DNA from 2 places in the Neobacillus sp. PS2-9 genome. Region 2 is predicted to be linked to the other one. Evidence: predicted binding sites of a transcription regulator. Region 2 holds the regulator's gene; the other holds the start of a gene.
The links. The regulator CtsR, encoded in region 2, represses protease genes until heat stress. The targets are predictions, from matches to a motif close to ATGGTCAATAAAGGTCAAACA.

Region 1: clpB (ATP-dependent chaperone ClpB) is a predicted target of CtsR. The motif match lies at 2,008-2,028, and genes of this name have one in related genera.

Annotation. Positions count from the first base shown of each region.
Region 1 covers NZ_CP133269.1:3,960,966-3,964,389, forward strand. Annotated here, with positions in the region: gene clpB (ATP-dependent chaperone ClpB) at 1-1,994, opposite strand, end outside; gene RCG25_RS19875 (YjzC family protein) at 2,114-2,293, opposite strand; gene RCG25_RS19880 (Crp/Fnr family transcriptional regulator) at 2,567-3,259, shown strand; gene mobB (molybdopterin-guanine dinucleotide biosynthesis protein B) at 3,292-3,424, opposite strand, start outside.
Region 2 covers NZ_CP133269.1:5,126,457-5,129,880, reverse strand. Annotated here, with positions in the region: rRNA gene RCG25_RS25695 (23S ribosomal RNA) at 1-1,095, shown strand, start outside; rRNA gene rrf (5S ribosomal RNA) at 1,176-1,292, shown strand; gene RCG25_RS25685 (CtsR family transcriptional regulator) at 1,535-1,996, shown strand; gene RCG25_RS25680 (protein-arginine kinase activator protein McsA) at 2,022-2,567, shown strand; gene RCG25_RS25675 (protein-arginine kinase McsB) at 2,569-3,424, shown strand, end outside.

The sequences.
Region 1 (3,424 bases), 1.2 Mb from region 2:
TGTCCGCCTTCTTCATATCCTATATAGCCAGGAGGTGCACCGATTAAACGTGAAACTGCATGTTTCTCCATATATTCCGACATATCCATACGGATAATCTGTTCCTCGCTGTCAAATAGCGATTCTGCCAATGCCTTTGCAAGTTCTGTTTTCCCTACACCCGTAGGACCTAAAAATAAGAATGATCCAATTGGTCGTTTAGGGTCTTTAATTCCTGCCCGAGCTCGGAGTACAGCATCAGCCACTAGGTTGACTGCTTCCTCTTGTCCAATGACTCTTTCATGTAAAATAGACTCCAATTTTAACAGCTTTTCTCTTTCACCTTCAACTAGTTTAGAGAGTGGAATCCCTGTCCATCTGGAAACAATATTTGAAATTTCTTCCCCAGTCACCTCTTCACGAAGTAAGCGGTCATCTCTTACTATGGCCTGCTCTAACTCTTTCAGTTCTTTTTCTGCTAAGGGAATTTGTCCATGGCGAAGCTCGGCTGCACGGTTTAAATCATATTGATCCTCTGCCTGTTGAAGCTCCCTCCTAAGTATTTCAAGTTGTTCCCTTTTCTCCTGTAATTTCTGAATTCCTTGCTTTTCCTGAAGCCACTTTGCTTTCTTCATATTCGCTTGCTCTTTTAAATCCGCCAATTCCTTTTGAAGTGTTTCCAATCTGACTTTACTGCCTTCATCACTTTCTTTTCTTAATGCCGCTTCTTCGATTTCTAATTGCATAACTCTTCGTGTGACTTCATCAAGTTCGGTAGGCATTGAGTCAATTTCCGTCCGAATCAGGGCACAGGCTTCGTCTACAAGGTCAATAGCCTTATCTGGTAAAAAACGATCTGTAATATACCGATCCGACAATGTCGCAGCAGCTACAAGTGCATGGTCATGGATTTTCACTCCATGGTGAACTTCGAACCTTTCCTTTAGACCTCTTAAAATGGAAATTGTATCCTCTACATTTGGTTCTTGCACAAGAACCTGCTGGAATCTTCGTTCAAGTGCAGGATCTTTTTCAATATATTTCCGGTGTTCATCAAGGGTAGTGGCACCAATACAGTGAAGTTCCCCTCGAGCTAGCATTGGTTTTAACATATTTCCTGCATCCATTGCACCTTCGGTCTTGCCTGCCCCTACAATAGTATGGATCTCATCAATAAAAAGCAGGATTCGCCCTTCGCTTTTTTTGATTTCATTTAACACAGCTTTTAATCTTTCTTCAAATTCACCCCTAAATTTGGCACCGGCAATTAGTGCACTCATATCTAAAGAAAAGATTGTTTTGTCCTTTAAACCTTCCGGTACATCCTTTCTGACAATTCGCTGGGCCAACCCTTCAACAATAGCTGTTTTACCAACCCCTGGTTCGCCAATTAAAACAGGATTATTTTTTGTTTTCCTTGATAATATCCTGATAACATGACGAATCTCTGTGTCCCTCCCGATTACTGGATCTAGCTTCCCTGCTCTGACCTCAGCAACCAGGTCTCTACCATATTTCTTTAGAGCATCATATCCTGCTTCCGGGTTTTGCGAAGTCACTCTCTGGTTCCCCCTTATCTCTTTAATCGCCTTCAATACATTTTCTGGTGCTTTACCAAATGATTGCAGAATTTTTTTCATTTCAGAATCATTTGCATAACATGCTGCTAAAACTATGTGTTCAACCGATATATACTCATCACCAAACTTTGCTGCAAATTCTTCAGCACTAACGATCAACTTTTGCAGCTTTGCTGTTATATATAATTTCCCTTGTTCAACGCCACTTCCAGTGACCTGAGGTTTTTTAGATATAGACTCCATCCATTTGCTTTGAACTTTCTCAACAGACAATCCGGTCCTTTCAAGGATAGATACAATGAGACTATCCTCCTGATCCATTAACGCCAAAAATATATGGGGTTCATCCACCTCTTGATGATTATTTTTTACAGCTAAAGATTGGGCCTCCATTAATCCTTGTTGTAAACGTTCTGTCATTCGGTTTAAGTCCATACATCTCACTCCTTATTTGACCATTTTTGACCTTAACTTAATTATAAAACATTTCTCTAAAAGAAGTAAAATTTTTCACATTAGAAAAGCCACCCGTATGGATGACTTATCTTGATACATTAAGGTTTTCTTTGATAGGTCCATACACGTTCATCATTGGACGTTTCTGGAAAAGTGTCTCCCGCTTTAAGCTTTATTTTTTGGGGGTTGTTGACAGTGCTTCCTGTGTCGCCAACCTCAATGTATATTCCATTATTCGGTGCCTTTTTACCTGATTTAAACTGGTGGTTTTGTCCCATTTTCTTCCCTCCTTGTCGTCTACATTTTTATTATTTCCTTTTCGGTAGAGGCCCATTAAAGGAATTTACTGCAAGTTTTCACAAAGTTCGACAATATTTCCTAAGAAATATAATGAATGCTTTTTTAAATATGACGATTGTATGAACTTATTGTACATTTATTGCTAAATATTCTTTGTTAACAATATAATTATAGTAAAAATACCCTTATGAAATTTGACTGTGTTTTTATTATTAAGCGGTTTATTTGAACCTTTAAAGGTGGTTATTTGTATGCAGTCAGTAAAAGAAATGTCCGTAACACTATCCCATCTCTTTGATACGGTTCACCATAATAGAAAGATCGAGAAAGGTACTTTTCTTTTTCAAGAAGGATCAAATGCAGATGAATTATATATTGTTCAAAGTGGAATCCTGCAAATTAGTAAAATCATTCCTGACGGTAGAGAATTAACTATTCGAATGTGCTCAAAAGGTGAACTTGTTGGGGAATTAAATTTATTCTCTCCAAGTTCAAAATTTTTATTAAGTGCACGTGTAGTTGAAAGTGGAGAAGTAGCTGTTATTAAGAAAGAAACACTTGAGGAAAAGCTCTCACAAGATCTTCCACTATCCTTTGAGTTCATCCAATGGATGAGTCAACAATATCGGAAAACCCAAACTAAATTTCGAGATTTAGTCCTTCATGGAAAAAAAGGAGCATTGTATTCCACATTAATTAGAATAAGTAATAGCTATGGAATCAAAACCACTAAAGGAATCCTAGTGGAACTTCCTTTAACGAATCAAGAATTAGCTAATTTCTGTGGGACCTCTCGTGAAGTGGTAAATCGGCTTCTAAGTGATTTAAGAAGAACAAATATCATTTCTATTGATAAAGGAACAATTACTATTCATGATTTAGATTTCTTAAAAAGGGAAATCGATTGTGAGGATTGTCCTGTTGAAATATGCAAAGTGGATTAAGCAAAACAATATAGCATATAAAAAAAATCGGTCTATTCAGACCGATTTTTTTGTACCTGTACATGTTCCTGAACATATTGGATAGTCCACTGAATTACTCTTTCATCACTGATTAAAAAAGATGGACCAGCCCACTTTTCATTCACCTGTTCCTTTATTTCCTCA
Region 2 (3,424 bases):
CCGCAAGGCGAAGTATAGGGGCTGACGCCTGCCCGGTGCTGGAAGGTTAAGAGGAGGGGTTAGCTCACGCGAAGCTCTGAATCGAAGCCCCAGTAAACGGCGGCCGTAACTATAACGGTCCTAAGGTAGCGAAATTCCTTGTCGGGTAAGTTCCGACCCGCACGAAAGGCGTAACGATCTGGGCACTGTCTCAACGAGAGACTCGGTGAAATTATAGTACCTGTGAAGATGCAGGTTACCCGCGACAGGACGGAAAGACCCCGTGGAGCTTTACTGTAGCCTGATATTGAATTTTGGTACAGCTTGTACAGGATAGGTAGGAGCCTGAGAAGCCGGAGCGCTAGCTTCGGTGGAGGCGTCGGTGGGATACTACCCTGGCTGTATTGAAATTCTAACCCGCACCCCTTATCGGGGTGGGAGACAGTGTCAGGTGGGCAGTTTGACTGGGGCGGTCGCCTCCTAAAGAGTAACGGAGGCGCCCAAAGGTTCCCTCAGAATGGTTGGAAATCATTCGTAGAGTGTAAAGGCACAAGGGAGCTTGACTGCGAGACCTACAAGTCGAGCAGGGACGAAAGTCGGGCTTAGTGATCCGGTGGTTCCGCATGGAAGGGCCATCGCTCAACGGATAAAAGCTACCCCGGGGATAACAGGCTTATCTCCCCAAGAGTCCACATCGACGGGGAGGTTTGGCACCTCGATGTCGGCTCATCGCATCCTGGGGCTGTAGTCGGTCCCAAGGGTTGGGCTGTTCGCCCATTAAAGCGGTACGCGAGCTGGGTTCAGAACGTCGTGAGACAGTTCGGTCCCTATCCGTCGTGGGCGCAGGAAATTTGAGAGGAGCTGTCCTTAGTACGAGAGGACCGGGATGGACGCACCGCTGGTGTACCAGTTGTCTTGCCAAAGGCATCGCTGGGTAGCTATGTGCGGACGGGATAAGTGCTGAAAGCATCTAAGCATGAAGCCCCCCTCAAGATGAGATTTCCCATAGCGTCAAGCTAGTAAGAACCCTGAAAGATGATCAGGTTGATAGGTCAGAGGTGGAAGCGTGGTAACATGTGGAGCTGACTGATACTAATCGTTCGAGGACTTAACCAATTTTTAAAGCGAACTCGTAGTTTACAAACACTTCTTCTGCATTATCTAGTTTTGAGAGAACGATCTCTCTAACAAAATAGTCTGGTAATTATGGCGAGAAGGTCACACCCGTTCCCATACCGAACACGGAAGTTAAGCTTCTCAGCGCCGATGGTAGTTGGGACGAAAGTCCCTGTGAGAGTAGGACGTTGCCAGGCAAAAAAAAAGACAACCTTTGATGGGTTGTCTTTTTTTTGTATATCATTAAAAGATAATATCCCTCAACACCCAAACTATCTAGATTCTAAACCTCCAATCATGAAATTTTTTAAACAATTAAAGGTTTCGCAACCGCGAGATTTGGGGAAAATCATTAGTAGGGAATCGTTGCATCTACATAAAGTTTTCAGTATAATTAAAGTCAAAGATAGTCAAAGTCAGAAAGATAGGGGGTGGGAAGATGAGAAACATCTCCGATATCATTGAAAAATACTTAAAGCAAGTCCTTGAAATGAGTGAGGAAGACCTTGTTGAAATTAAACGAAGTGAAATCGCTGATAAATTTCAATGTGTTCCTTCACAAATTAATTACGTTATAAACACTCGTTTTACCATAGAAAGAGGCTATATTGTCGAAAGCAAGAGAGGTGGGGGTGGATACATCAGAATTATGAAGGTTCAATCCCATGATTTGGCCCACTTAATTGAACAACTGCTCTCACTTATTCAAAAGCACATTAGCCAAACAAGTGCTGAGGATGTCATTTTACGACTGGTTCAGGAAGAGATTATTACGAATCGGGAAGCTAAAATTATGTTAAGTGTAATTGACCGTTCAGTATTATATATTGATCTTCCATACCGAGATGAATTGCGTGCGAGAATGCTAAAAGCTATGTTAACATCATTAAAATATAAATAATTTTTGCTGCTGGAGAGGTGAAAAGATGATTTGCCAAGAATGTAATCAAAGGCCTGCAGCACTTCATTTTACAAAAATCATTAATGGCGAAAAAACAGAAGTGCATCTTTGTGAAAAATGTGCGCAGGAAAAGGGCGAAATGTTTATGATTGGTGGAGAAACAGGATTTGCTTTTAATAACTTATTAGCAGGCCTACTCAATATTGATTCATATCAAAAATCCAATCAAAGCCCTTTCCATCAAGAAGAAATCCTTCAATGCGAACACTGCTCCATGACATTTCCTCAGTTTTTAAAAGTTGGGCGCTTTGGATGTGCGTATTGCTATGACACATTTAAAGAACAGCTAAAACCTGTATTACGAAGGTTGCATAGTGGCAACTGGACACATAACGGTAAAATTCCAAAACGAATTGGCGGCAGTATCTTTCTCCGTAAGCAAATTGATGAATTAAAACATGATTTACGGAACGCCATTTCCCACGAGGAATTTGAGAAAGCGGCGGAGATCCGCGATGAGATTCGCACATTAGAGAAACAATTAAATGGAAGTGAAGAGGGAGGGGAATAACGTGTCGCTTGAACGTTTTCTTAATCAGGCAGTTAGTTCCTGGATGAGCGAAGAGGGACCTGATTCGGATATAGTCCTTAGTTCACGGATTCGCTTAGCCCGAAACTTTGACGCATATAAATTTCCAACACTTTTTTCACATGAAGAAGCAAAAAGAATTATAGAAAATTTGGAGGAAATTTTTCAAAAGACGGATTTACAAAAGTTCGGACAGATGGAACTGTTGAAAGTTGACAGTATGCAGCCTCTACAAAAACGAGTACTAGTAGAAAAGCATTTAATTAGTCCGAATCTGGCGGAGGATTCACCATATGGTGCAGTTCTTTTAACCGAAAATGAAGAAGTTAGTATAATGATAAATGAAGAGGATCATATCCGAATTCAATGCTTGTTTCCAGGCTTGCAACTATCAGAAGCATTGGATGCTGCTAATGAAATAGATGATTGGCTAGAAAGTAATATTCAATATGCGTTTGATGAACAGTATGGCTATTTAACAAGCTGTCCTACCAATGTTGGAACTGGCCTCCGGGCATCCGTGATGATGCATTTGCCAGGGTTAATCCTTACGCAGCAAATTAATCGAATTATCCCAGCAATCAACCAATTAGGGCTGGTTGTACGAGGAATTTATGGTGAGGGAAGTGAAGCTCTAGGTAATATTTTTCAAATCTCTAATCAAATTACTCTTGGAAAATCAGAAGTAGACATCTGCCGTGACTTAAAAGGGGTTGTAAGCCAACTCATCTCACAAGAAAGGTCAGCGAGGGAAGCATTACGGAAAACTTCGAACATACAATTAGAAGACAGAGTCTTTCGCTCGTTGGGGGTTCTAACGAATAGTCGTATTATTGAAA